Regions from separate parts of the Neobacillus sp. B4I6 genome, predicted to be linked through region 2. Evidence: riboswitches for the same ligand, from Rfam matches in the RefSeq annotation. Region 2 holds a riboswitch; each other region holds the start of a gene.
The links. A riboswitch is a leader RNA that binds a small molecule or an ion and turns the genes downstream of it on or off. The one in region 2 is predicted to bind lysine.
Positions count from the first base shown of each region.

Region 1: another riboswitch for lysine. It lies ahead of QF028_RS03495 (aspartate kinase); the one in region 2 lies ahead of dapA (4-hydroxy-tetrahydrodipicolinate synthase).
Region 3: another riboswitch for lysine. It lies ahead of QF028_RS06990 (amino acid permease); the one in region 2 lies ahead of dapA (4-hydroxy-tetrahydrodipicolinate synthase).

Region 1 is NZ_JBNPWB010000002.1:343,692-353,758, reverse strand. Features, by position in the region: gene QF028_RS03520 (class D sortase) at 34-615, opposite strand; gene sdhB (succinate dehydrogenase iron-sulfur subunit) at 790-1,551, opposite strand; gene sdhA (succinate dehydrogenase flavoprotein subunit) at 1,567-3,315, opposite strand; gene QF028_RS03505 (succinate dehydrogenase cytochrome b558 subunit) at 3,373-3,981, opposite strand; gene QF028_RS03500 (YslB family protein) at 4,421-4,864, shown strand; gene QF028_RS03495 (aspartate kinase) at 4,912-6,129, opposite strand; lysine riboswitch at 6,243-6,420, opposite strand; gene uvrC (excinuclease ABC subunit UvrC) at 6,491-8,263, opposite strand; gene trxA (thioredoxin) at 8,406-8,720, opposite strand; gene QF028_RS03480 (electron transfer flavoprotein subunit alpha/FixB family protein) at 9,003-9,980, opposite strand; gene QF028_RS03475 (electron transfer flavoprotein subunit beta/FixA family protein) at 10,019-10,067, opposite strand, start outside.
Region 2 is NZ_JBNPWB010000002.1:4,621,773-4,631,839, reverse strand. Features, by position in the region: gene QF028_RS25145 (fatty acid desaturase) at 1-1,028, shown strand, start outside; gene QF028_RS25140 (response regulator) at 1,111-1,626, shown strand; gene QF028_RS25135 (ribonuclease J) at 1,691-3,298, opposite strand; gene dapA (4-hydroxy-tetrahydrodipicolinate synthase) at 3,516-4,403, opposite strand; lysine riboswitch at 4,534-4,714, opposite strand; gene QF028_RS25125 (hypothetical protein) at 4,813-5,007, opposite strand; gene QF028_RS25120 (MFS transporter) at 5,100-6,314, opposite strand; gene QF028_RS25115 (MarR family winged helix-turn-helix transcriptional regulator) at 6,328-6,747, opposite strand; gene QF028_RS25110 (SAM-dependent methyltransferase) at 7,122-7,874, opposite strand; gene QF028_RS25105 (quinone oxidoreductase family protein) at 8,173-9,138, shown strand; gene QF028_RS25100 (ParM/StbA family protein) at 9,505-10,067, shown strand, end outside.
Region 3 is NZ_JBNPWB010000002.1:1,003,568-1,013,634, forward strand. Features, by position in the region: gene asnS (asparagine--tRNA ligase) at 1-794, shown strand, start outside; gene QF028_RS06980 (hypothetical protein) at 856-1,029, opposite strand; gene QF028_RS06985 (helix-turn-helix domain-containing protein) at 1,154-1,378, shown strand; gene QF028_RS06990 (amino acid permease) at 1,469-2,950, opposite strand; lysine riboswitch at 3,055-3,245, opposite strand; gene QF028_RS06995 (YitT family protein) at 3,477-4,289, shown strand; gene QF028_RS07000 (winged helix-turn-helix transcriptional regulator) at 4,355-4,714, opposite strand; gene QF028_RS07005 (nitroreductase family protein) at 4,849-5,481, shown strand; gene QF028_RS07010 (PH domain-containing protein) at 5,523-6,137, opposite strand; partial or broken gene QF028_RS07015 (transposase) at 6,524-7,373, opposite strand; gene QF028_RS07020 (DMT family transporter) at 7,817-8,809, shown strand; gene QF028_RS07025 (DUF421 domain-containing protein) at 8,862-9,722, opposite strand; gene QF028_RS07030 (DUF1657 domain-containing protein) at 9,743-9,949, opposite strand; gene QF028_RS07035 (DUF1657 domain-containing protein) at 10,024-10,067, opposite strand, start outside.

The DNA of each region.
Region 1 (10,067 bases), 4.3 Mb from region 2:
ATGATTGGTTTTTAAAAAAAAAACTCCTAGCGATTAGGAGTTTTTGGGCTTTGCATAAATAATGTATCGTTTTGGGGCATTTCCTATATAACTAAACGGGTAACAGGTTGTTAAGATTAATTCCTCTTTATTATGTTGGAGCGTAATAATGCTCGTATCATCAGACTTAACAATTTTGGTATCAATTATTTCATAAGTATAGGATCCATACGGCATTTCCATCTTCAGTGAATCGCCAATCTCAAGTTCCCCTAATTTACGAAAAACGGTGTCTCGATGTCCTGAAAGAACAATTTGTCCTTGATCACCAGGATAATAGGCTCCTTTATAATGGCCGACACCTTTTTCGAGATCATCGGGGTCCGTTCCTTCGATGATTCCTAACTCTGCTTTGATTTTCGGAATGGCTAAAAGACCAACTGTCTCCCCCATTTTTGGCGGCTTGCTGTTTACTTCCCTCTTTTTAGGGGCATCTTCAGGCTGGTCTGCAATTAGTTCCTTAGCTTGCTTGAGTGAAGCATGTGTTTGCGTTTTCACATCTATAAATTGCCAAAGCCCAATACCTACTAATATTAATCCTGTAAGAATAAATAACAGCGGAAATTTAGATTTCACCTGTATGTACCTTCCTTTTTCAACGAACTAACGTTATTAATAAGAGTATAACAAATCACTACTGAAAGAACCATTGCAATTATAGCCCATAGACGACAAAAAACCTTCTTTTCAATGATAGAAAAGAAGGTTTTTTGAATCACATTTTAATTAAACGAAAAGTCTTCCGCCATTCTATGCGTGGTCGCTTCCAAAGAAGCTTCTGAAGGCTTGAATGGTTGTATCACGATTTAATGCAGCAATTGAGGTAGTCAACGGAATACCTTTCGGACAAGATTGAACACAGTTCTGTGAGTTACCACAGTTTGCAAGTCCGCCGTCGCCCATTATCGCTTCAAGTCTTTCTGCCTTATTCATTGCACCAGTTGGATGGGCATTGAAAAGACGAACTTGAGAAAGCGGCTGTGCCCCAATAAAGTTTGATTTGCTGTTTACGTTCGGGCATGCCTCAAGGCAAACCCCACATGTCATACATTTAGAAAGCTCATAAGCCCATTGACGCTTTGTCTCAGGCATACGTGGTCCTGGGCCCAAATCATAGGTACCATCGATTGGGATCCATGCTTTCACTTTCTTTAAGGCATCAAACATTCTACTCCGGTCAACCTGCAAGTCACGAACCACTGGGAAAGTTTTCATCGGAGCTAATCGAATCGGCTGCTCCAATTGGTCGACAAGTGCTGAACAGGCTTGACGAGGCTTCCCGTTGATCACCATGGAACATGCACCGCAAACTTCTTCAAGACAGTTCATATCCCAGGCAACAGGACTAGAATCTTGTCCTGTTGCGTTTAATGGGTTCTTACGGATTTCCATTAACGCCGAGATGACATTCATATTCGGACGGTAAGGAACCTCAAATTCCTCCTGATAAGGAGTAGTATTTTCGTTATCTTGACGTGAAATAATAAATTTAACCATTTTAGTTTCAGACATTCTTCCTACTCCCCCTTAACTTTTTGCGTAATTGCGTTCGCGTGGCTTGATCAATGAAACATCAACATCTTCATAATGGAAAGCCGGTGCTGATGAACTGTCAACAAATTTCGCCATTGTTGTTTTTAAGAATTCCTCATCATTACGTGTAGGGAAGTCAGGCTTATAATGAGCACCACGGCTCTCATTCCGGTTGTATGCACCAATTGTAATAACACGAGCCAATTGCAGCATGTTTTGAAGTTGACGAGTAAAGGCTGCCCCTTGGTTGCTCCATTTGGATGTATCATTAATATTGATGTTTTGGTAACGTTCTAGAAGTTCCTGAATTTTCTCATCTGTCTTTAATAGCCTGTCGTTATGACGAACAACCGTTACATTATCTGTCATCCATTCCCCAAGCTCTTTATGAAGAACGTAAGCATTTTCATTTCCATTTAGGGACATAATTGAATTCCACTTATCTTCTTGTTCTTTCACATGTCGGTCAAATACGGTAGAAGAAACTGCATCGGAACTCTTCTCCAAGCCTTTGATATATTTAACTACGTTTGGTCCTACAACCATTCCGCCATAAATGGCTGAAAGCAAGGAATTGGCACCTAAACGGTTCGCACCATGCTGAGAATAATCACATTCACCCGCTGCAAATAGACCAGGGATGCTTGTCATTTGGTCATAATCAACCCAAAGTCCACCCATTGAATAGTGAACAGCAGGGAAGATTTTCATTGGAACTTTACGAGGATCATCACCCATAAATTTTTCATAAATTTCAATAATCCCGCCAAGTTTAATATCTAATTCATGTGGATCCTTATGAGAAAGATCGAGGTATACCATGTTTTCGCCATTGACTCCGAGTTTTTGATTAACACAAACGTCAAAAATTTCGCGAGTGGCGATATCACGTGGTACCAGGTTTCCGTAAGCAGGATATTTCTCCTCTAAGAAATACCATGGTTTCCCATCTTTATATGTCCAGATACGGCCGCCTTCACCACGAGCCGATTCACTCATGAGGCGAAGCTTATCGTCACCAGGAATGGCCGTTGGATGGATTTGGATCATTTCACCGTTAGCGTAATAAGCACCTTGCTGATACACAATCGATGCTGCTGAACCTGTATTAATAACTGAGTTTGTAGATTTTCCAAAGATAATACCAGGGCCGCCGGTAGCCATGATTACAGCATCCCCTGAGAACGATTTAATTTCCATGGTTTTTAAATTTTGAGCAACGATACCGCGGCACACACCATCGTCATCAACGACTGCACCTAGGAATTCCCAGCCTTCGTATTTGGTTACAAGACCGGCAACTTCCTCACGACGAACTTGTTCATCCAAAGCATAGAGTAACTGTTGACCAGTAGTCGCACCTGCAAATGCTGTCCGGTGAAACTGTGTTCCCCCGAAACGACGGAAGTCCAATAGTCCTTCTGGAGTACGGTTAAACATAACTCCCATACGGTCCATTAAGTGAATAATACCAGGCGCTGCGTCACACATTGCTTTTACTGGAGGCTGGTTTGCTAAGAAGTCTCCGCCATAAACGGTGTCATCAAAGTGAATATATGTTGAATCGCCTTCACCTTTTGTATTTACAGCTCCATTAATACCACCCTGGGCACAAACAGAGTGAGAACGTTTAACGGGAACAAGAGAAAACAACTCTACAGGTGTTCCTGTTTCTGCAACCTTAATCGTTGCCATTAAGCCAGCTAAACCACCGCCGACAATAATTACCTTACCTTTACTCATTCGTGACTCACTCCCTTAATCCAAAATCCAATATTTTTCCGATCAATCATTAATTTGTTATACAAAAGCTAATAAAGTCGTTACTCCAACATAGGATAGAGCTAAGAAAATAACGATTGTCACGTATGTAGAAATAACTTGAGAACGTGGAGATACTGTGATGCCCCAGCTAACAAAGAATGACCACAATCCGTTTGCAAAGTGGAAAATTGCTGAAATAATCCCAATGACATAAAACGCAAACATAAACGGTGAGGAAAGAATATCTTGCATCATTTGAAAGTTAACTTCATTTCCAAACGCCGCTGCTACCCGTGTTTCCCATACATGCCATGTGATAAAAATAAGTGTAATCACACCAGACACACGTTGAAGCATAAACATCCAATTTCTAAAGAATCCATATTGGCTTGCATTGTTTTTGGCTGTAAAAGCAATATACAGCCCGTAGATTGCATGGAATAAAATTGGTAAATAAATAATTACAGTTTCTAACACGTAGCGAAAAGGAAGATTTCCCATAAAATTCGCAGCTTTGTTGAAAGATTCTACCCCAACTGTCGCATAGTGGTTCACAATCAGATGCTGGATGACAAAGATCCCGATTGGAATAACCCCTAGCAACGAATGCAATCTCCGATAAACAAACTCTCGATTACCTGCCATAAATTTACCCCCCTATAATGTTTAAAAAAATGATGTTCAGTTTCTAGCATTTAAGTTTCCTTATATGAAACCTAGCATCAGTGTGACAATAATGTGACATGTCCATTTTACTCCCATCATCTTAGAGCGTCAAGAAAACGGATACACAATTCTATCATAAATAATAAAATTTTTAAAATATATTGAAATTATAATAGATTGGTTATTTTCATCAATAATTTGGATTATATTAAAAATTAATAGATAATTACAATTAATTACCAAGATATAACGGTTGTTATTTTTACCATATCGGGAATTATAATTATCATGGAAAACAAGGCAAGATATTGCAAAATAACAAAAAAACTACTGTAAATTAATTCGTTTTATCTAGAAAAACTGTACTGACACCTAACAAAAAGCGTATATAATAGAATGATAGAAAGAGGGGAAGCTTGTGAACGATAGTACAGTTGTTGTTGAGACTATAGATACCGATGAACCAAAAACCATATCTATTTTCGGGTATGAATTAATCAGAGAAATTCTTTTACCTGAGATTTTAGGAAAAGATACACCTGAAATATTATATTGGGCCGGAAAACGCCTCGCACGTAAATTTCCACTAACTGATATTGCTCAGATTATGGATTTTTTCACCAAAGCCTCTTGGGGCCAACTTGAAATTAAAAAAGAAAATAAAACTGAAATCCAATTTGAACTAATGAGTCCAGTTATTGTCCCGCGTGTGAAATCAAAAGCTGAGCACTTTTTCCAACTCGAAGCCGGCTTCCTTGCCCAACAAATTGAACTTCAAAAAGAAGCCAATGCAGAAACCTTTGAACATCCTGTAAAGAAATCAAATAAAGTCCTTTTCACTGTTAAATGGGAAAAGAACTAAACGTGGGAATAGGGTGTCAGGCACCGCTTGGTGCCTGACACCCTTTTTTATTTGTTTGCCAGTTCGAAGGCTTCGTGCAAGGCTTCTACTGCTTTTAACATATTTCTTTCTTCTACTACTGCTGATACTTTGATTTCGGATGTGCTGACCATTTTAATTTGGATGTTGTTAGCAGCGAGTACCTCAAACATTTTTGCTGCTACACCAGGATTAGAAATCATTCCTGAGCCAACAATTGACACCTTCGCTAATTTATTTTCTGCATCAATCTGCTCATAAGCTAGCACTGCTTTATTGTCTTCTAATACCTTTAATGTTTCTAATAAATCATTAGTATGGATAGAGAAAGACAAATTAGCCGTATCGCCCTCTGTAGTACTTTGAATAATAATGTCAACATTCAGGTGATTTTCCGCTAGTGTTGAAAAGATGGTAGATAGACTTGTTAATGAATTCCCCAATCCTAATACTGTTACTTTTGTTATTTCGTCTTCAAATGCGACACCGCGGACTACTAAGTTTTGTTCCATTGCTGCTTCCTCCTCAATAACTGTTCCTTCTACTCTCTCCATGCTCGAGCGAACCTCAAGCCGCACCTGATAGTTTTTAGCAAATTCTACTGCTCTTGGATGGAGCACACCAGCACCTAAATTAGCTAACTCTAGCATTTCATCGTACGATACTGATAATAATTTGCGAGCATTCTTGATATATCTTGGATCCGTGGTGAAAACCCCAGTAACATCGGTATAAATATCGCATTTATCTGCCTTTAAGGCTGCCGCTAATGCCACAGCTGTCGTATCAGAACCACCACGACCGAGCGTCGTAATTGCGCCTTCTTCCGTGATTCCTTGGAATCCTGCCACAATGACAACCTTACCCGTTGCGAGCTCCGTTTCAATTGCAGACGTTTTAATATTCGAAATGCGGGCATTTCCATGGACAGGTTCTGTGATGATTCCTGCCTGCCAGCCTGTAAAAGAGACGGCGTCAAGCCCTTGCTGATTTAAAGCCATTGACAATAACGCAATGGTTACCTGTTCTCCTGTTGATAACAGCATGTCCATTTCCCGCTTATTTGGCTGTGCGGAAATTTCTTTTGCTAATCCGACCAGTGTATCCGTTGATTTTCCCATCGCAGAAACAACAACGACTACATTATTGCCACGGTCTGTCTCCTCTTTTACACAGGATGCAACATTTAGTATTCTTTCTACATTCGCAACGGAGGTGCCTCCGAATTTTTGTACAATAATCCCCATGTTTGTTTCTCCTTCTTTTAAGTGAATACCTTATTTATCCCCCAAAAAACAAAAAAGCAATGAGAAGGGCATCTCATTGCTTTAGAACACGAAAAAATATTCTCGCACCTACAATGTAAGATAGCTCTCCAAGACATTCGTCCTGACAATCCGGCATTTATTCAATACAGGACCAGCAAAGAAAGAAATGAGACTTTCTTTACTTCGGCGAACATTCCCTTTCATGATCCGTCTTAGAAGCTCATCCTTCTCAGAACCATTACTCTTGAAGCTCGCACCTCTACCTTCACTTTAATACGTAAAAGTGATAGTAAATTAAATTTTCACTTATTATAGCATGTTCTATTTTTTCTTACAATCACTAGGATTGAAGTTTTTTAATTAATTCTTCGGCTACATTCATAGGAATTCCGATATTTGTAAATTCCTCCATACTAGCCTCTTTCATTTTTTTCACAGAGCCAAATTGTTTTAGCAATAGCTTTTTTCGTTTCTCACCGATTCCAGGAATATCGTCGAGCAAGGATTGAAAGGCACTTTTTCCACGAAGCTGACGATGAAACGTAATGGCAAAGCGATGGACCTCATCTTGAATTCTTTGCAGTAAATAAAACTCCTGGCTGTTGCGGCCTAATGGAACAATTCCCAAAGGATTGCCGTACAGCAATTGGGAAGTTTTGTGTTTATCATCTTTGACGAGTCCCGAGAGTGGAATATCCAGTCCTAGCTCATTTTCCAACACATCTCTTACGGCTTCAACATGACCTTTACCACCATCGATGATGATTAAATCAGGGAGGGGAAGTTCTTCTTTTAAGGCGCGTGAATACCTTCTTATTGTCACTTCACGCATGGATTCATAATCATCAGGTCCTTGTACGGTTTTAATTTTATATTTCCGGTACTCCCGATGATTTGCCTTCCCATCAATGAAAACGACCATGGCTGATACTGGGTCTGTCCCTTGAATGTTGGAGTTATCAAATGCTTCAATCCGGTGCGGAGTATAAATTCCGAGTAATTCCCCCAAGTTCTCGACCGCCTTAATGGTGCGGTCTTCATCCTTTTCGATCAAGGAAAACTTTTCATTTAAGGCAATTTTTGCATTTTTGATTGCCAGTTGGACAATATCCTTTTTCTGCCCCCGTTGTGGCTGGAGCACTTTTACTTCAAGCAGTTGTTCCGCCAGACTCAAATCGACTTCATCTTGAATCAGGATTTCCTTCGGCTTGAAGTGATTAGCTTTCGAATAAAATTGTCCAAGGAAAGTTAGTATTTCTTCCTCAGGCTCATTATAGAAGGGGAACATGGAGACGTCCCTCTCAATTAGTTTCCCTTGGCGGACAAAAAAGACTTGCACACACATCCAGCCTTTATCGACTGCATAACCAAAAACATCACGATCCGTAAAATCGTTCATGGTAATTTTCTGTTTTTCCATGATGGTTTCGATATGAATGATTTTATCACGGAACTCCTTCGCTCGTTCGAAGTCTAACTCTTCAGCAGCAGCTGACATTTTTGCCTGAAGCTCTTTTTTTATTTCCTTATAACCGCCATTCAAAAAGCGGGTAATTTCATCCGTCATTTGTTTATACTGTTGTTCCTGAATTTCATTGACACATGGTGCCAGGCACTGCCCTAAATGGTAGTATAAGCAGACCCGATCAGGCAGGGTTGAGCATTTCCGCAGCGGATAAATTCGGTCAAGAAGCTTTTTGGTTTCATTGGCAGCAGTCGCATTTGGGTACGGACCAAAGTATTTACCTTTGTCCTTTTTTACTTTTCTTGTAATGATGAGTTTCGGATGCTTTTCAGCTGTCAGCTTAATAAATGGATAGGTTTTATCATCCTTCAGCATGATATTGTATTTTGGATCGTATTTTTTTATTAGGTTGAGTTCAAGTAGAAGTGCTTCAATATTTGAAGAGGTTACAATATATTCAAAGTCCTCAATCTCATTGACTAGTCTAAGCGTCTTTCCATCGTGTGACCCAGTGAAATAAGAACGTACGCGATTCTTTAATACTTTTGCCTTCCCCACATAAATAATCGTACCCTGACGGTCTTTCATTAAGTAGCAGCCAGGTTGATCCGGCAGCAGCGTCAGTTTTTGCTTGATTATTTCATTCATTCCGGCCACTCCACTCCCGTCTATATATATAGTGTCTGTTAAAATTTTAAAGGAAAAGGCTCATAAATGAAAGTGGTAGTCATTTGCAAAAAAGAAAAACCTTAGCTGGATTGGCTCCAGCTAAGGTTTTGTCTTTCTATACTTACACGTGTTTTTCTAAAACACTTGCTAATGCATCTTTTGGTTGGAAGCCGACTACTTTGTCTACCACTTCGCCATTTTTCATTACTAATAATGTTGGAATGCTCATAACACCGAAATTTGCTGCAGTTTGCGGGTTATCATCCACATCAAGTTTAGTGATTTTAACTTTTTCGCCCATTTCTAAGTCAAGTTCTTCAAGAACTGGAGCTATCATTTTACAAGGTCCGCACCATGGTGCCCAAAAATCTACGAGAACAAGGCCTGAACCTGTTTCTGCAGAAAAGTTTTGATCTGTTAAGTGTGAAATTGCCATTTATATTGCCCTCCTAATGATTACTGAATTTCTTACCGAAAGTATAACATCGTTTGGAAAATCAAGCTAATAAATTGCTTCATCGATCATTTTCCCCCGATTTACTTCAATTTATCCTTAAATAAAGCGAGCGGAACCCTTCCGCTCGCCTTTATATTGTCTAGCTACAGCGCCTAGGGGCTCTGGGTCATAAGCCAATCCGTCTAGAAGGTTAAAGAGCAACCTTCTCGCCGGCTCGTCTTATGCCTGTCGCCCCTGGACAAGGCGCTTCCGCTTTTCTTATTATGAGTGCACTTTCAGTTTTTTAAACTCTTCAGTTAGTAATGGCACCACTTCAAACAAGTCGCCTACGATTCCGTAATCAGCTACTTTGAAGATATTAGCCTCTGGATCTTTGTTAATGGCCACAATTACTTTTGAGTTAGACATGCCGGCTAAGTGCTGAATTGCTCCAGAAATACCACAAGCAATGTAAAGGTCTGGTGTGACTACCTTGCCAGTTTGACCAATTTGTAAAGAGTAATCGCAATAGTCGGCATCACAGGCACCACGTGAAGCTCCTACCGCTCCGCCAAGGACATTCGCAAGTTCTTTAAGCGGTTCAAAACCATCTGCACTTTTAACCCCGCGTCCTCCTGAGATAACCACTTTTGCTTCACTTAGGTCCACACCTTCGCTTGCTTTTCTAACCACTTCTTTAATAATGGCACGTAAGTCTTTGATGTCTACAGAAAGAGTAGAAACCTCGCCGCTTCTACTTTCATCTTTTTCCAAAGGCGCAATATTATTTGGACGGACCGTTGCAAAAATTAAGCCATCCGTTACAATTTTCTTTTCAAATGCTTTCCCAGAATAGATGGGTCTTGTGAACACGACATTTCCACCTGCAACCTCAACAGCAGTCGCATCTGATATTAAACCTGATGCTAATTTTCCAGCAATTCTTGGAGATAGGTCTTTGCCTAGTGAGGTATGACCTAACACTAACCCTTCTGGTTTTTCCTGGTCAAGCACTGCTAACAGCGCCTGAGCGTATCCATCTGAAGTATATAGATTTAATTTTTCATCTTCAACAACTACTACGCGGTCGGCTCCGTTGTGGATCAACTCCGTACCTAAAGCGCTTACAGAAGCACCTACTAAAACACCAACCACTTCTCCGCCCTCAGCAACCGTTTTTGCTGCTGCAATCGCTTCGAAAGAAACATTACGTAATGAACCGTCACGAACTTCTCCTAATACTAAAACTTTTCTTGACATTCCATATACCTCCTGAAAACATATTTGTAAAAAGTCGATTAAATTACTTTTGCTTCGGTATGAAGTAGCTGAACAAGTTCTTTTACT
Region 2 (10,067 bases):
CCTTACAAAATACGAAAACTCTAAAAAAACAAGTTGCTCCCTTTGAACAATCAACGACAAAAGAAAGTGTATGGCAAATTATTAACACGGTTCTACCATTTATTGGCTTGTGGTACCTTGCCTATTTAAGTCTATCCGTTTCCTATTGGTTAGCATTAGTTCCAATTGTGGTAGCGGCAGGATTTTTAACGAGAATTTTCATCATCTTTCATGATTGTACCCATCATTCCTTCTTCAAAAGCCGCCGGGCCAACCGAATCGTTGGAACTGCGATGGGTGTGTTAACGGTTTTCCCGTTTGATCAATGGGGACATGAGCATTCTGTCCATCATGCGACAAGTGGTAACTTGGATAAACGCGGAACAGGTGATATTTGGACACTTACAGTAGATGAATATTTAGCTGCACCACTTAGACTGCGTCTAGCCTACCGTTTTTACCGTAATCCATTGGTCATGCTTGGATTAGGTCCGATTTATGTGTTCCTTCTTAAAAATCGATTTAACCGTAAAGGTGCAAAACAGAAGGAACGTAACAACACTTATTTAACGAATGTTCTAATCGTTGCTTTGATTGCCTTGCTTTGTTGGGCAATCGGATGGCAGGCGTTTCTACTAGTACAAGGTTCAATTTTTATGATTTCCGGAGCTGCTGGTATTTGGTTGTTTTACGTACAGCACACTTTTGAAGATTCTTATTTTGAAGAGGACAAAGAGTGGGAATATGTAAAAGCGGCAGTAGAGGGTAGTTCTTTCTATAAGCTTCCAAAAGTTTTGCAATGGCTCACTGGGAATATTGGTTTCCACCATGTTCATCATTTAAGCCCACGGGTGCCTAACTATAAATTGGAGAAAGCACATAATAATACGCCTCCGTTACAAAACGTACCAACCATTTCTCTTGCTACAAGCTTAAAGTCAATACGTTTCCGTTTGTGGGATGAGGAAAGAAAGAACTTTGTGAGCTTTAGAGAAGTCAAAGCTTTAGCTAAAAAGAGGTTTTCCGTACAAGTTAAACCTGAAATCTAACTAGATCAATAAAGGCTTGCTCCCCTTAATTTAAGGGGAGTTGTTACTTACATAACAGCTGACAGATAAGGAGGGAACTTATATGATTCGAATTGTTATTGCTGAGGATCAGGAAATGCTGCTAGGGGCAATTGGTTCTCTCCTCAATTTGGAAGAGGATATGGAAGTAGTCGGGCAGGCGAGCAATGGGGAAGAGGCCCTTGCACTAGTGTACCGAATGCACCCAGATGTTTGTATCATGGATATAGAGATGCCCGAAATGAGCGGTCTTGAGGCAGCTGAGGCTTTAAGGTCATTTGGTTGTAAGGTTATTATCTTAACAACCTTTGCCAGGAGTGGCTATTTTGGGAGGGCCTTACAAGCAGATGTAAGCGGGTATTTATTGAAGGATAGCCCGAGTGAGGAATTAGCAGGATCGATTCGCAGCATCATCAATGGACAGCGAATATACTGCCCCGAACTAATCGATGAAGACTCAAACCAAAACGAACAGAACATCGAAGAATTCCAACCGCTAGCCGAGAGAAAGACAAAAATTAGCACAGTTAGAAATTACCTGACAACCATCTTAGATAGAATAAAATTACCAACAGGTTAATAAAAAATGAGGTGTCAGGCACCATGTGAAATCTTCACATGGTGCCTGACACCATTTTTTTGTTTTAAATTTCAATAATAATAGGAAGGATCATTGGCTTTCTCTTTGTTTGGGTGAATACATATTGTCCGACTGATTTTTTTATGTTCTGTTTGATTACATTCCATTGCCGGATATTCTCGCTTTGCAGGTCATTAATGGTTTTCTTAGCAAGGCGGTTAATCTCTTTTAGAAGTTCATCCGAATTTCTTGCGTACACGAAACCACGTGTAATGGTGTCAGGTCCGGATATAATCCTTCGGTCACCTTTACTAATGGTTATCACAATTACGAGCATGCCATCCTCAGAAAGCTGTTTACGGTCTCGTAATACAATGTCCCCGACATCGCCAACGCCCATCCCGTCCACATAGGTATCTCCGGCTGGAATCGACCGAGTCTGACGGGCCACCTGGTTTTCAACATCGACGACATCACCATTTTTGATAATGAAGGTATTTCCCTTCTCTACTCCAACGGACTCAGCTAACAAACGGTGGTGGTGCAGCATTCGATATTCACCGTGAATCGGAATGAAATAGGTCGGCTTCATTAAGGTAAGCATCAGTTTTAAATCTTCCTGATAGCCATGACCAGAAACATGCATACCGGTTGAACTTCCGGATCCATATATAACTTTGGCTCCCAGTTGAAATAAATTGTCTATGATCCGAGAAACGTCCTTTTCATTTCCTGGTATTGGAGATGCGGCTAAGATAACCGTGTCTCCGGGATAAACGGAGACATCACGAAAGTTTCCGCTCGCTAGACGAGAAAGGGCAGCCATTGGCTCTCCTTGACTCCCCGTACAAAGGATAACCACCTTTTCAGGAGAAAGTCGATCGACTTCACGTGGTTCGATGATCATCCCATCGGGAATAGTTAAATAACCACGTTCAATCGCAACAGAGACCACATTTACCATACTCCTGCCAAGAAGAGCGATCTTTCGATTGGCCTTTATCGCCGCGGCAACCACCTGTTGAACCCGATTAACATTCGATGCAAAAGTGGAGATAAAGATTTTCCCGTCAGCTTTCATGAAGGCTTCATCCAAATTGCCACCAATCATTTGCTCGGACGGTGTTAGCCCCTTACGCTCAGCGTTCGTACTTTCAGATATTAAAACTAACACACCTTGCTGACCGATATTGGCCATTTTATGAATATCTGAATGTTGATTATTCACAGGCGTTAAGTCAAACTTGAAATCCCCGGTATGAACGACATTACCCTCAGGTGTATGAAAGACAATACCGAGACAATCAGGAACACTATGACTTACTCTGAAAAAAGATACAGTGGTTTCTCCAAACTCAAGTTTTGAATTAGAGTCAATTGTCATGAGTTTGGTGTTTCCATGGAGACGATGCTCGTCAATTTTTAATTCAATTAAACCAAGTGTAAAATGGGTAGCGTAGATAGGGATATTTAATTTTCTTAAGATATAAGGAATACCGCCAATATGATCTTCGTGCCCATGGGTCACAATTAGAGCACGGATTTTCTCCTGATTTTCTTCTAAGTAAGTAATATCGGGGATAATCAAATCAATTCCTAATAAACTTTCATCTGGAAACTTACCGCCGCAGTCAATGATAAAAATATCATCTGCGTACTGAACCACATACATATTTTTACCGATTTCATTTATGCCGCCTAAGGCGAAAATAGATAATTTATTATCATTAGTTCGCAAGTTAATATCCTCCTTATTCCAAGTAAATAAGAATAGTATGCCCCTTTGGATTTACTTTATCGAATAAGGGAGGTAAAACTTTTGTCGTTCACAAAAAAAACTGCTAAATACCCGGTTTTTTACGGAGTTTGGCAGCTATTTTTATCGGTATTCAGATTAATACTTTAACATTGCTTGCTGGTAGAACACCTTGTAGTGTTCTTTGCTCTTCGGTGGTTAACGGGAGCAATGGCAGGCGAAGACCTCCAACGTTCACTCCATTCATATTCAATGCGGCTTTTACCGGTGCTGGGTTTGGTGCCGCAAATAATGCTTTCATAATCGGGAGAAGACGGCGATGGGCACTAGCTGCATCTTGGACATTCCCATTTTTAAAATGATTAATCATTTCTTGTATTTCATTACCAATGACATGGGAAGCAACGGAAACCACTCCAGCTCCACCAATGGATAAAACCGGCAATGCTAAGCCATCATCACCACTATAAAGGGTAAAATCACTTGGTGCTTGGCTAATAATTTCAGCCATAGCATCTAAGTTACCGCTTGCTTCTTTTAAGGCGACAATATTCTGAATCTGTGAAAGTCGAACAATGGTCTCTACCGACAGGTTGACCACACTTCGGCCGGGGATATTATAAAGCATAATCGGTAATGGTGTAGATTCAGCAATCGTTTTGAAGTGCTGATACATGCCTTCTTGGGATGGTTTGTTGTAATAAGGAGCAACAAGCATAATCCCATCGACTCCTGTTTCTTCAGCCAGCTTTGTTAAGCTGATGGAAGCTCTCGTGTTATTTGAGCCAGTTCCAGCGATAACCGGAACTCTTCCATTGACAGCGTCGACAACCAATTTAAATAATGCCACTTTTTCTTCCGTTGTTAATGTAGGAGATTCTCCGGTTGTACCAGCAACTACGATTCCATCGGTACCATTTTCGATTAAATAATCTACAAGTATTCTTGTTGCGTTAAAATCTACTTCACCATTTTGATCAAATGGCGTAACCATTGCGGTTAAAACTTGGCCAAAATTCATCATTTCTCACCCTTTAATTAAAATTTTTATAAAATTTAGAGGTGGGTAAAGGCCATTCATAATTTAACGCAAAAAAGCAACAACGAGGGTTCGCTGTTGCAGTAGAAACATAAGAAAAATAAGTTCCCGTGCGTAAGATAGCCCTCCATATAGTTTCCTATATGACAGTTCTGTATTTTTTCAATAGCAGAACCAGCTTCAAGACCAATGAGATTCATTGAAGCTTCGGCAAATTCCCCTTTTCACAATCATCATTGGACCTCATTATCCTCATATTGTGTACTAATGGTCTTTGCGCCTCTATCCTCACTTCAAAAAACATGAAGTAAGAAAATATTTAATTGATAGTAAATATATCAGAATATTCCTTTTGGTTCAAGGGCAATTGGAACTTTATTTGAAATTCACACTATATTTCTGCCGTTTCTAAACTCAGTTTATCCTTTTCAACTTCTAAGGCAGATACAATATAAGCAAACCCGTTCATAACAAAGTAAATAACATTAGATTGGACCCGTTCCTTTTCTCCCAAATAAGTATTTATGATAATACTGAAGGAAAAAAAGACAACAAATGATAATGCAATTTTATTAAAAATTATCATATCTACCGACCCCTTTAATTAGGATTCTTATGTTTATCATATTGGCTATAAACCGGTTTTATGCGTGCCTTCGATCGGCCGGTTACCTGAAATCAATTAGGGTCGGGGGTTGGTCCAGTCATAATCGTCCTTCCTGAACGTTCTTTCTTGCCGTGCAGAAAATAGTAAAGAATTGAGGTTGCCAGAGCGACAATACCTAAGATTACATACAGGCTGCTAAAGCCGGTTAATGGAATAATGAATCCAAGGATATATGGACCGAATCCAAGTCCTGCATCAAGAAAGATAAAGAAGGTCGATGTCGCCAAACCCATCCGATGCGGAGGAGTTACTTTAACGGCCACTGCCTGGGTGCTTGACTGCATGTTACCGAAACCAAGGCCAATTAGAACACCTGCTACCAATAAAGTGATGCTAATACTTGCTGAACTTAATATAAATAAGCCGGCTGCTAAGAGGACAAAGCCCGGATACATTATATAGTTTGCACCCTTCAGGTCCATTAAGCGGCCTGTGATCGGGCGTGATAACAATACTGCGATGGAATAGACTAGGAAAAAGAAACTAGCCGTACTAACTAGGTCGATTTCGATTGCATAGAAGTTAATAAAAGAAAGAACGCTGGAATAACAAAAAGCTACTACCAGTGTAATGACAGCGATGGGCAGTGCCTTTGGCTCAATATAGTTGGAAAGCTTAAATCCTTTTACTTCAGATGTTTTCACCGATACAGTTAATGCAGGCACATCAACAAAGAATGCAGTGATCAAACTAATTACCCCTAAAGCAAGGGAGAAGATAAAAATCATTTGGAAATCTGTATGTTGGGTCATATAGAGTCCGATGAATGGCCCGATAGCGGTAGCGAGTGTTGCACTCATGCTGAAGTAGCCAATCCCTTCCGCTTTTCGAGTAGCCGGGATAATCTGGGCCACAATCGTACCTGTAGCAGTCCCGACCATTCCCCCTGCAATCCCGTGGAGTAAGCGGGTAATAAGCAGGAAGGTAATCCCGAAGTTCACAAAATACAAAAGAAGCGTCAAAATAAATAAAATGACACCAATGAATAACGTTTTCTTTCGGCCAATTGACTCAATAAACCGGCCAATCAACAACCGGCCAATTAAAGACCCGACAATAAATATTCCTGTTACAAGCCCTGCTTGACTTGTAGTAGCACCAAATTCATCGACGGCATAAACACCGATGATTACGATTAATAAATAAAAGACTAAAGTTACGAAAAAATTGACCGCAGAAACAATAGTGAAATCCTTTGTCCACAGTTTAGCTCTAGGTTGAGTCACTTTTTAAAACCCCTTATTTAATAATATTTTTACGAATTTCCCTCATAATGCGGATGGCCTCGAGCTGTTCATGCTCTGAGATGCCTTTTAAAATGTCCGTTTCATACTGATCAATCGTCACACGGACTTCCGTATATACTTTTCTCCCAAGCTCTGTCAGCTGTGTTCTTTTTTCACGTTTATCATTGCTCGGAACCTGCTCGACATAGCCCAATTCTTCCAAGCGGTTCATGGTCCGGGTGACAGTGGGCTTCTCTACATATAAATAATGAGAGAGTTCCACTAGCGTTGCCGGGCCATTATTGAATAAGTAGTAAAAAATCGACCATTGCGCTCTGTGGAGATTATGCTCGGCGAGATGGATATTAAGTTTATTCTCAAACGGACGGTACAACATCAGGAATTGGTGAAAAAACTTTTGAGAAGTATTTATTTGAAACACCCCTTGTTAAATGGTTAGTTAGAGTAATGATTACCTTGGGTAACTATTATAGTATAACAGAAATGATAATAAAATGTCTAATGTCAGAGGTGGGATGATACTAATTAAACGTTTGATTGGAACGAGATGAGGCCTTGGTGTATATAGATTTTTAAGGTAAAGTATTTTTCTTGATAAACTAATCAAACGATTGATTAAAAGGGCCTGGGTCCTTGGTGTATAAGGTTTTTATGAGGTGGGTAATTTTTTATGAAAAAAAACTAATCAAACGTTTGATTAAAAAGAGCAGAAAATTTACCTGAAAAAATTAATCAAACGTTTGATTAAATGTGGATGAAGCCTTGGTATAGCTCAATTTTTTCCTATTAGTTATTTCGATACAAATACAAACCAAATCCTAAGGTATCTCTGCCCCATGTCAAATAGGTCCGGCGCCATGTACGAATTCGCTGCAGCATCGCTTCACAATCGGGATCATCTGGATTTTCAAGACAATAATTCTCGACCGACATCGAATAAAGCCATTCGTAATCATCCCAGTCATCATCATTAGCAACATAAGACCAAAGTGGGATTAAACCTAATTCTTCACCAGCCTTCACAGTATCTGCATGGCTTTTACATTCCGACTCGTCTGCACCGCCAAGCGCCTCTAAATACTCAGGACTGGGAGTCTGCTTCCAATAGCCTTCACCTATTAAAATATGGCCATTTTTCTTTACAAGACGTTTTAGTGTTTTAAGTGTGGGATCCATTCCGCCCAAGGCGTGGGTAGATCCGATACAAATCCCAAAATCATACCCGTCTGGCTCACATCTCTCGACCGCCGTGCTGGCATCTTCCACGATAAACTCAATTCTGCCATCAGGAATTCTATTACTAGCAATCCGCTTTGCTTCCTCAATGGACCCGTTATACAATTCTATTGCAGTGGCGGTTACCTGGTAGTTTTCCACCAACCGAATTAACAATTCGCATTTCCCAGCCCCAATATCAATCACCTTATCTGATGCTTTAGGCGATACAATTCTGAGCATCTTCATGATCTTTGCTTCGCTAATTGGATTACTAAATGCATGGTTACGATGAGCAATTGCTGAAAATTTGTTTCTATCCATAGATAATGTCTCCTTTTCTACTACAAGTGGATGTGGATTATACCTAACGCTATTCTATTTCATTTATTATCTTTATCCCTTGAATGTCAACATATTAATGTAATCTTCATGTTATAGAAGACATCGAACCCTTTGAAGTTTATTTTCAACTATAATAAACCAAGCATTCGATTAGGAGGTAATTGTGCCCTTGTGTGCGGGAAATTAGAAATAACGGTAACGATTATTTGCATTACCTTTCACGATCTTATTTAATATAAGCGAGTCATAAAAATTTAAATAAGATGAGGTAATTCATTTGAAAGCACTTATGTTCAAAACATTTGGCGGCCCAGAAGTCCTCGAATATGGTGATATAGAGGAACCTGTGATTGGTTCGGACGAAATACTGCTAAGCATGAAAGCAATTGGTCTGAATTTTGCTGATATATATAGAAGAAAAGGAAACTATCATCTAGCCGGAGAGCCACCCTATATCTTAGGGTATGAAGGGGCTGGAATCGTAGCAAAGACGGGATCAGATGTCCAAGGTATCAGCATTGGCGACCGGATGGCATTTGCCGATGTACCATATGCAAATGCCGAGCTAGTAGCCGTTCCCGTTGAAAAAGCTATACCAGTGCCTGACACCATTTCATTTGCAGAAGCGGCGTCCGTATTGCTTCAAGGATTAACGGCTCATTATTTAACGAAGGATAGCTATGCGGTGAAAAAGAATGATACCGTGCTGGTACATGCTGCAGCAGGTGGTGTGGGGCAGCTTCTTGTTCAAATTGTAAAATTACTTGGAGGCACGGCAATTGGCTTAACTTCTTCCATTGAAAAAAGAGCTGCAGCAGTAGAAGCGGGTGCGGATCAAGTCTTTTTATACAAGGATGACTGGAAGGAACAAGTACTCGAGGAGACGAATGGCAAAGGCGTAGACGTGGTCTACGAATCAGTAGGTTCTACTCTTCAAGATAGCTTTGAGGTTACTCGCACCGGTGGAACGGTCGTATTTTACGGAATGGCAGGGGGCGACCCAGCATTGGTTGACCCAAGGATACTTATGGATACATCAAAAACTCTGACAGGCGGAGACTTATGGAATGTGCTGACGTCCCGAGAAGAACGAATAGCTCGTTCAAATGAGCTGTTTCGGTGGATGGAGGAAGGAAAATTAATAGTTTCCGAACCAACAGTCTTCCCGTTGCACGATGGCCAAGAAGCACACCGTTATCTAGAAAGCCGTAAGAGCATGGGGAAAATTTTATTAATTCCTTAAAGAAAAAAAGAGGGTCAGGTATCAGTATTATGCTACTAACCATTGGAAAAGGCGAATATAAAATAAAAAAACTATAAAGGCGGTGTGTTTCTCAGATGAATCACACTGCTTTTTGTGCGTTATATAGGAAGATTATGTTAAAATTTTAAGTTTTAAGATTCCTTTTCGGTATTTCAAAGATGTAAGAATCTAAGCCTTTCATGATTGAGGGATATCCTGCTTTATTGTTTTTTCTTTTTTCCAATCAACAGTATTGTATGACTTGTGTGTGTCACATTTGGGCCTCCACTCATATACTAAGTTTGAAAAAGATTAGTTGTATGACATAGGTGCACTTTCAAAATATTGTTAAAAGGGGTAGAAAAAATGACTCACAAATGGATATTAGCGATTGATGCCGGCGCATACGAGGTGAAAGGAAGAACAAGGGACGATGTGTTTAAGTTTAGGTCAACAATTGGACCTTACCGCCATCTTCATTTGGTGAATGCAGATAGCAGCCAAATGGAAGCCGGCGACTACATCGTCGAGTACGGGGACGAGAAGCTGTTTGTGGGGAATATCGCCTGGCGGGAATGTCATGCAATAAGAGAGCCGAGAGATATTTCGAAGGCGCACGAAGAAACAAAGATCAGGGTACTGGTGGCAGTTCATCAGTATGGTAAAACGGAAGGGAACTGTGTAGTGATTGGGCAGCCGATCCGTGGAATGGTGAATAGAGACAGGGAAAGTATGGAGAAGATGCTGAAAGGGGAACACACGATCACGGTGAACAATGTTAGGAAGACGTTTTACATCGAGGAAGTAAAAGTCGCTCCTGAAGGGTCTGGGGCATACTTCAGCATGGAAGACAGGCCGGAGGACATTGCGAACATCATCGACGCTGGAAGTGGTACCTTCAACTATTTAAGAGTGGAAGATGGCTACTT
Region 3 (10,067 bases), 3.6 Mb from region 2:
ACAAGGAAACTAATTTGACTGTTAGCGGACAGCTTTCGGCTGAGGCGTTTGCCTTGGCTTTCCGCAATGTCTATACCTTCGGCCCAACGTTTAGAGCAGAGAACTCTAACACTGCACGACATGCAGCGGAATTTTGGATGGTAGAACCGGAACTTGCCTTTGCTGAGCTTCCAGATATCATGGACTTGGCTGAAGAAATGGTGAAATTTGTGATAGACTATGTCCTTGAACAAGCCCCTGAGGAAATGAATTTCTTTAACAGCTTTATCGAAAAGGGGTTATTGGATCGTCTAAATAATGCCTACACAGCAGACTTTGGCCGTGTGACATATACCGAAGCCATTGATATATTAAGGGAGTCCGGAGAAACTTTTGCCTATCCGGTAGAGTGGGGGCTTGACCTGCAAACGGAGCATGAACGTTATTTAAGTGAAACAGTATTCAAACGCCCAGTATTTGTAACAGACTATCCAAAAGAAATTAAAGCCTTCTATATGAGATTAAATGAAGACAACAAAACAGTAGCGGCAACTGATTTACTTGTCCCAGGAATTGGTGAATTGATTGGCGGCAGCCAGCGTGAAGAACGCGAAGAAATTTTGGCTGGGAAAATTAATGAGCTTGGTATGAATGAAGGAGATTATTGGTGGTACCTTGAATTAAGAAAATATGGCGGTACGAAACATTCTGGTTATGGTATTGGTTTTGAGCGTTTAATTATGTACTTAACTGGAATGACTAATATTAGAGATGTCATTCCATTTCCGAGAACAACTGGAAATGCTGAGTTTTAAAACAAATTTAAAAAGGAGAAAGCTGATTGATTCACAGAATCGGCCTTCTCCTTTTTATTTATTAAAGAACCTTTAATTCCTCTTCAAAAAAGAATGTTTCTGGATGTTCCTTAACGATATAAGAATATCTTTTCATGTTTTTAACATATTGTGATTTTAAAATTGTGACGACCTCGCCAGTTTCTTTAATGTTAACTGACTGTCCGTTTTTGTACAGATTGTTTGAGCTTTTCATGTTTCACACTCCTTTACCTATTCCTAATTAAGTATAACATAAGCCAAGATGGAAAGGGGGAAACCCTTCTTCCTTTCAATTACGAACTTAATGTGTTATGCTTTTAAAAAAGTGAGGTGTCATTTTGACAAATTATAAAGCGAAAAAAAGTAACCTCAAAGATTTATTATCAAAAAACGGCATGGACCTGGAAAGTTTGGAACGGAATACAAGTATTCCTCAAACTCAGCTCAACGACTACTTGTCCAAAAAAGTGATGAACCTAAATACTGCGATGACAATTTCAAGAGAATTAAATTGCTCTATTGAAGACTTATACATTTGGTCATCTGAGGAAAAGAAAGCGTAATACTTAAAAACAGGCTCTTCAATTGAGTCTGTTTTTTTATTGGATTAAAAAAAGCACGCGGAAATTTTCGCGTGCTTTTTTCTAAACAAACTAATTTCTTAAATCACACTTTTCTAAAGGTATAACCTTAGTTTTCTTTGTGAATTTATATCCTAGCCATACAATAAGGAATAATGGCAGTCCGATATATGAAACAAAAACACCATTCCAATCGATTTGGTCACCCGTGAATGCTGAATAATTTTGTCCTAAGACAACAAACCCACAAACGGCAAACGCGAAGAGCGGACCAAAAGGGAAGAATTTTGATTTATATGGTAACAAGCTAAGGTCCTTACCTTGGGCGACAAATGCTTTACGGAATCGATAATGACATACTGCAATCCCGAGCCATGCGATAAAGCCGGACATACCAGAAGCGTTTAACAACCATACATAAACCGTTCCATCCCCAAAGAAGGAAGCAAGAAATGCGAGTGTTCCCACTAAGGTTGTTGCAATTAAGGCATTGACTGGAACACCTTTTTTGTTTAATTTACCAAGGAATTTCGGTGCTTTGCCTTGACGGGCCAAATCCCAAAGCATCCGAGTGGATGCATACATTCCTGAATTTCCTGCCGATAATACAGCAGTAAGAATAACAGCATTCATGATTGAAGCGGCGAAAGCGATGCCTGCCTTTTGAAAAACCAGCGTAAATGGACTAACGGTTATATCCCCATTTGCTAAATTCCCGTTTGTATATGGAATAAGCAGTCCGATTACTAGTATAGCCAATACATAGAATAATAAAATACGCCAGAAAACTTGTTTCACTGCACGAGGAATAGCTTTCTTTGGATCCTCCGTTTCACCAGCAGCAACACCTAAAAGCTCTGTTCCTTGGAAGGAGAAGCCTGCAGCCATAAAGATTCCCAGCATGGACATAAAGCCGCCGTGGAATGGAGCATCACCAACAGTGAAGTTTTTGAAGCCGATTGCTTCATTACCCATGATGCCGAAGATCATTAAAGTACCAGTAACGACAAAAATAATAACTGTAACCACTTTAATTAAGGAAAACCAATATTCTGCTTCTCCGAATCCTTTAACAGAAAGATAGTTTAATAGAAACATGATGACTAAAAAGATGCCGCTCCAAATGAATGAAGGCGTATGTGGAAACCAGAATTTCATAATCATTGTTACAGCAGCTAATTCGGCAGCAATCGTAATCGCCCAGTTATACCAATAGTTCCAGCCTAGAGCAAAACCAAGGGAAGGATCGACAAATTTGGTTGCATACGTACTAAAGCTTCCGGCAACTGGCATATAGGCACCCATTTCTGCTAAGCCCTGCATCAAAAAGTAAACCATAATACCAATTACAAGGTAGGAAAGAATTGCCCCGCCGGGTCCCGCACTATGGATAGCGGCGCCGCTAGCTAGAAAAAGTCCAGTGCCAATCGTCCCGCCAAGGGAAATCATTGTGAGGTGACGGGATTTTAAACTTCGTTTTAATTCCGTTGGATCCTGTTGTATTGTTAAGTCACTAGTATATTCACTCTCTTTTAATACTCTTGCTGTTTGCATTGTCTTGACTCCTCTTTTTCTAATTTTTTCGAGAAGGAGTTTGGAATAAAAAAATGCCATCGAAGAAGTATCGATGGCATTGTAAATACCCCGCATCATACCTTCCGAAAGATAGCTCAACACGCTTAGCTGGTAGGTTTAAGCGTGACAGTTCTGTTCCTATTTGGAGACAGCCCCAGCATGCTTTTTCAGAGATGAAAGCACACTTCGGCAGCTTTTCCTTTCAAACGGAGTCAGGGATGTCTCTCTCATCTCGTCCGCTTTACTGATAAAAACCGCGACCTCTACCTCATCGGTTTTGATGAGGATTTATCATATATAGTTAATATATTACTAAAGTATAAATATTATTTTAGAATTGTCAATAATATATTATTCCAGAAATAAGAAGTCTTTATTCAATCAATTAGAATAGACAGATAATTGAGTTTCTTTTTAATAAATTATTTAATTTACTTTAAAAGAGAGAATAGGTATTATTTTTAAATAGAATTAATTTCCTGTTTTTCATAGGAGGATTTTTACCATGCAGATTGTTGGAATGATTTCGGGATCTCTAATTGTTGTGGTTGCCTTTAACCTTTTCTTAATCCCTCATGAAGTGTTAAGCAGTGGATTGAGCGGAATTTCTATGATTTTAGGGATGATCTCGCCTGTTAATACAGGGGTGGCAAATTTCCTGCTGAATTTTCCGTTATTGATTATTGGTTATAAAATGTTAGGTAAAAGATTTATCGTGAATTCCATCTTTTCTGTAATAATTATCTCAATCGGCCTTTATTTAATTCCCGTTCATGCCATTGCCGATGATAGGATTCTCTCTTCTATTTTCGGAGGTGCTTTAACCGGGTTAGGTGTCGGAATAGTTTTTCGCTGTTCTGGATCGACCGGGGGATTTGATATTATTGGCATGATTGTGGCGAGAAAAAGGGATTTTCCGATTGGTGTTTTACTTTCAGGCATGAATGCAGTCGTCATCTTGATCAGTGGATTTTTATTTGATTGGGATTCTGCTCTTTATACCTTGGTTTCCATTTTTGTTACAGGTAAAGTGGTGGATGCAATTTATACAGATCATGCTAAATTAACTTTAATGATCATTACAGATAAGGGCGAAGAAATGAGAGATCATTTGCTAACAAACTTGTACCGAGGCCTGACGATTATGGATGGTGTTGGCGGCTACTCAAATCATCAAAGAAACGTAATGATAACGGTAATTTCTAGGTACGAACTTAATGAAGTTAAAAACTTAATTTCAGAAGTTGATCCATCAGCATTTGTCAATATTACCGAAACAATTGAAGTCATGGGGCTGTTTCATCGGCCAAGTCCATAAAAACAAAAAAGGTTTGCTTCTATACAATAGAGCAAGCCTTTTTTGTGTAAGATAGTTATCGAGCATCACAGGGATTTCCCGCGTTTTTTTACCCATTTCATTAGCACATGAATAACCTCATCTAGTTCTTTACCAGTTGGAGTCAATTCATATTCCACTTTTTTTGGTGAGGTAGTAATGACGTTTTTGACAATCAATCCCTCATTTTCTAAATCACGTAAGCGTTCGGTTAAGAGACGATCAGATATTCCTGGAATAGATGATATTATTTCATGGTACCGCTTCGGTCCTTCCATAAGCGTATAAATAACAGAACCCATCCAACGTTTGCCAATAAATTCGATTGCCTTATGAAAGTTAGTACATATATGTTTAATTTCCTCTGCAGAATGAGTCATACAATCTTGGTGGTTAGGTTCACTCATATAAAATCCCTCTTTTTTACTATTCTAACTGTATAATAACATATTTGAATTACTTGACGATATGTACTTACTAATAGTAAGATGAATCAGAACTTACTTTTAGTAAGTTAAAAATTCACAGGGGGAAATCTCTCATGCAAACCACGTTAATAAAAAGTTTATCTGAAGTGATAAAAGAACGTCACTCTGTCAGAAAATATGATTCAACATACAATATTTCTCAAGAAGAAATTAAAGATATGCTAAAAGAAGCGACACAAGCACCATCCTCTAGTAATCTTCAACCATGGCGTTTTATTGTAATTCAAGATCAGGAGGCGAAAAAGGAACTAAGAGCAATCGCCAACAATCAAGAGCAAGTAGAAACAGCGTCTGCCGTTATTGCAGTATTAGGCGATAAGGAAATGTATAAAAGTGTGGAAACAGTCTATCGAAGTGCATACGAGGCTGGTTTGATGGACGAAGCTAATATGAATCGATTAATAGAAGGTACAAATAAAACATACCCATTTGCTCCAGAAGAAGTCTTGAAAAATATTGCCTCATTTGATGCTGGTTTAGTGTCGATGCAGTTGATGTTAATTGCAAAAGACAGAGGGTATGACACCGTTCCAATGGGTGGCTTTGATAAAGATAAATTCGTAAAAATGTTCAATGTCTCCGATCGTCTTTTCCCAATTGTGTTGATTTCAGTAGGGAAGGCGGCAGCACCTGCTTTCAATACAACACGTTTACCATTGCAGGATGTATTAATAGATTATAGATAAAAGTAGGCGCATGATAATTTTTCATGCGCCCACTTAATTTTTTAGTTATTAATATACTTTTCAAACACATAGCCGAAATCTTTTACTATATATTGTTTTTTGCTGTCTTCTAACCATTGAAAGGCTGCTTGATTAAGCATTTTGAATTGAACAACCAAGTTGCTGTCCGCACTTGTCACACGACCGAGAGTAGTGGAAGCGACATCAAGGCTTTGTTTAGCAAACTGAAGCGAAATTTCATTTTCATGTGAGATTTCTGAAATTTTGATTAAGGCTTTATATAAATCCTTAACTTCTTCAATATGTTTCTTATGAACGTCGATGGAGAAAGGAACTGAGCCGATTTTAAATTTTATTTCTACATCAAGGTCAACGGTTCCGGCCGTTTCGAGTTTTACCTCTGAAATTCTATTCGTTGCATAACTATAGCGATGGAGCATTCGCTTTTTGCTGGTTGCACTTGTCCCATCTAAATGGATAAGGGCGTTGTTTGTAAAACAGTATTCATCAGACTTTGATTTGATGAGAAAATAAATTTTCTCATTGTCTTCATGCATGACATAATCATCTGCGTCCACCTTATCGTAATTTTCCGGCTTAATGACAGAACCCACATCACTTAATCCCAAAATATCCGCTGCTACTTTTCCAAACATTGGTATCAACCTCACTTTTATAAAATCATTCCATCCATTTTTACGAATGGGGGACAATAAAGTTTCATCCTTATCCCAAAAACTTTATGCTTTAAAAAATGGTAGTATGCACCTGATTTCTAAAAACAAATAATGAAAAGAGGGAAACTACTTGATGGTTTCCCTCTCAGATTGTCGAGAAAGGGTATTTTTCTCAGCAATTTTTTATTCTCAGCATTTAATTATTCATTGTACCTGCTAATGGGCCTGTTGATTTCCGCTCTAGGCACTTCGCTTTCCGCGGGCGGTCCGGGGAGCCTCCTCGGCGCTAGCGCCTGCGGGGTCTCCCCAGCCCCGTCCTCCCGCAGGAGTCTTCGTGCCTTCCGCGGAAATCAACAGGGAGGTAATCAACCTAAAGAATTGCAACACACTTTTTCTAGCCTTGCTAATTGTGTTGCAATCTTTTTCATATTTTGGCAGGCTGCTGTAAGGAGAGCCTGTTCGCTTGCTTTCTTCAATCCCCGTAACCGGCAATAGCGAAGCCCGTGCAGCTCTTTTGAGTCTGCGAAGCTTCGCTCAATTTTTTCCTTTCTAAATTTATAAAGCATTTTTCCAGATTTAGATAAGCGATTTTCCCTTACCTTTTCCTTGTGCTCTTCCCAAACATGACGTGTCACTACTTTTACCTTATTTTTGGAGCGTGTACATTGGGAAAGAAGTGGGCAGTTTTCACATTTCTTCGAATCAGACTTATATTCTTTATAACCCTCACGGTTTGTTGTTCTGTAGGGTAATTCTTAATTATTAGGACAAACGTATAGATCTCGTTCTTTATCATATGTAAATTTCCATTTTGGGAATAAACCAGTAGTAGGATGAAATCTTCTTTGGGCAATTACTCCAAAGATATTTCGGTCAGATAATCCCTTACAAATCGGGTTCGTGAGATAACCGGAATCAAGTGCCACAGTTTCTACCTTAAATCCAAATCGTTGAGTGGTGTGGAACAGGATCCTTAAATTTCAGGCCTAAAAACCAGCGGTAGGCAACATTCATTTCAATTTCTCTTTGTAATTGTCGCTCGGATCGGATGCCATAAATATAACCAATAAACATCATTTTAAATAGACTAGTGGGATTGGAAGGGCGTCCGTTATCATCACTATAATAAGGACGTACCTTTTCAAAAAGGAATGAAAGATCGATATATTTATCGATTAAACGAAGAAGGTGATTGTCAGGAACCAATTCATCAATAGAAACAAATTCATATTCACTTTGGGTAGATACCTTGGTTTAAACATAGATTTCACCACTTAATTTTTTATTGTTTGGTTGTGTTAAGACCAGTGTATTATTGATTTTACAGCTCTGTTGATTTGCGCGGAAGGCACGCAGACTCCTGCGGGAGTACGGGGCAGGGGAGACCAAGCAGGCGCTTCAGCGCCGAGGAGGCTCCCCGGCACGCCCGCGGAAAGCGAAGTGCCTGGAGCGCAAATCAACAGACATGTTGCAAAGCCTATATATTAATAATATTATAATAAATTAACGCGGTGAATGGTTAAAGTTATTGTAGAAAATAAGAGGCTGTCGAAAGTTTCTCGACAGCCTGAGAGGGAAACTACTTGATGATTTCCCTCCTTTCATGGAAAATACACTATGTACATATTAAATATAGATACAGAAGGGATAGAGGAACCATGCGGCCCTTAATTTTAGGCATCCTTGCGGCTTTCTTTTTTGCATTTACATTTATCCTTAACCGATCGATGGACCAGGCTGGGGGTAGTTGGATTTGGAGTGCATCATTAAGGTATTTCTTTATGGTTCCATTTCTTTTCACAATTGTGATGGGAAGAAAAAATCTTAAACCATTACTTGTGGAAATGAAAAAACGACCTGGCGGTTGGTTTATATGGAGCACGGTGGGATTTGGCTTATTTTACGGTCCGATTTGTTTTTCGGCTGCCTATGCCCCAGGCTGGCTCATTGCAGCCACATGGCAGGTCACAATCATCTCAGGTTCCTTGCTGGCCCCACTTTTTTACGAAATGGTTATGACTGAAAAAGGACCAATCCAGAAAAAGGGGAGAATTCCTTTTAAAGGTTTAGGGATGTCATTAATCATCCTCCTAGGAATTATTCTGATGCAATTGGAACAGGCAAATCACATATCGATTGCTGCAATCGCCTTAGGCGTCCTTCCGGTACTAATCGCTTCATTTGCCTATCCGCTTGGAAACAGAAAAATGATGGATATTTGCGGAGGGCGTCTTGATGTCTTTCAACGGGTATTAGGGATGACATTAGCGAGTCTGCCATTGTGGGTTGTTTTATCTGTTTATGGTTTATTTACTGTTGGTCCACCAAGTAAAGGACAAATAGTCCAATCTGGCCTTGTTGCGGTAACCTCAGGAGTAATTGCAACCATTCTATTTTTTAAAGCAACGGATCTTGTTAGAGGAAATATGCAAAAGCTTGCTGCTGTGGAGGCCACGCAATCAATAGAGGTCTTATTTGCAGTAATAGGAGAATTGTTAATTTTGAATACTGTTTTCCCGACTGAATTATCCTGGTTTGGTATGGTATTGGTTATGGTCGGAATGATCCTGCACAGCTTTTTTTCGCATAAAAGTAACCCGAAAAATCATCGCAGTGAGAGTCATAAAAAAACTGTGCCTAGAAATGTTTGATCCTTATCAATTTAGATTGATAAGGATTTTTTTTCGTAGTTCATGACCTTTTTTAACCGTTTAAATAGGGACTAAGCTTGTCAATTGTTTCTTGTACCTTTACTGAATTTCTCTTGTACATTGCTTTTGATTTATCACAATCTGTCTCAAGAGAAAAGATCTCTAAATCAGCCTGAACTTTTTTTAGTGTAGCCAGGAGTAATGGACGTTGTGCGGGTGCTGGCACTTGAATTTTATCATCATATAGATCGACCGTTAGCTCTCCATAGGAATCGACTTGGCCTATGAAGACATTATCAAGAGTCACATCTAGTTTTTCTAACTCTGTATAAAGCCAGCCTCTGCCTTTTCCGGAACATCTTAATGATTCATCGATGATATTCCCGTCCATAATGACTGTTTGTGGTTCTTTTTCTTTCGCCATTTTCATTTGTAAATCTTTAGGTGTCAAAGGACGGTTTTCTGTTTTTAATAGTGTGCTTAAATTTCCACGCGGTTCCAACACAGCAAATTCTACGTCTGCAATCCTAAAAATATCCTTTTGTCGAAGTAACGCAGAAAGTTCGTCAATCGAATATTTTTCTTTTTTTAGATTATTTTCTAGGACCTTCCCATCTTTAATGACCACGGTTCCTTTACCTTCAGCAAAATCACGAAAAGCTTTACTCTTTAGAGAGACAAAGTCAACGAGGAAAGTTACCAAGAAGAAAATGAGGACGGCTAACATTCCATGCCATACATTTGCTTCTAGTCCAGTAACTACTTCACCGGCAATACTTCCAATGGTAATTCCTGCAACATATTCAAAGAAAGAGAGCTCAGAGATTTGTTTCTTTCCAAGTACTTTTGTTGTAATAAATAAAAGTCCCAAAAAAATTAATGAACGAGTTATGATAAAAATCCAATCTGGCATTAGTTTCTCTCCTCAAAATTTTATGAACCCATATATTGGGGTTCATGTCGTTCAAGTTCCAAAACACGGTATTGTAGATCCTTCTTTACCTCTTCAATCGTTAGTGTAGCTTCATGAAAAATAGCTTGAGCGTCTTTATCGAGTGAATTTAAGGCGAAGGAAGACAATTGTGCTTCGATCCCCTTAATGGTAGAGAGACATTGCTTGACATTAGAAGCGATTGTCACAAATTTAACTTCCTTTCATAAGAAAATTAAAAAATGAAAAAGGGGTTGGCAGAATCGCCAACCTAAAACTGCTTTTATTGATTGTATTGTGGTTCTTCGTTCAAAATTTCTTGAAGAC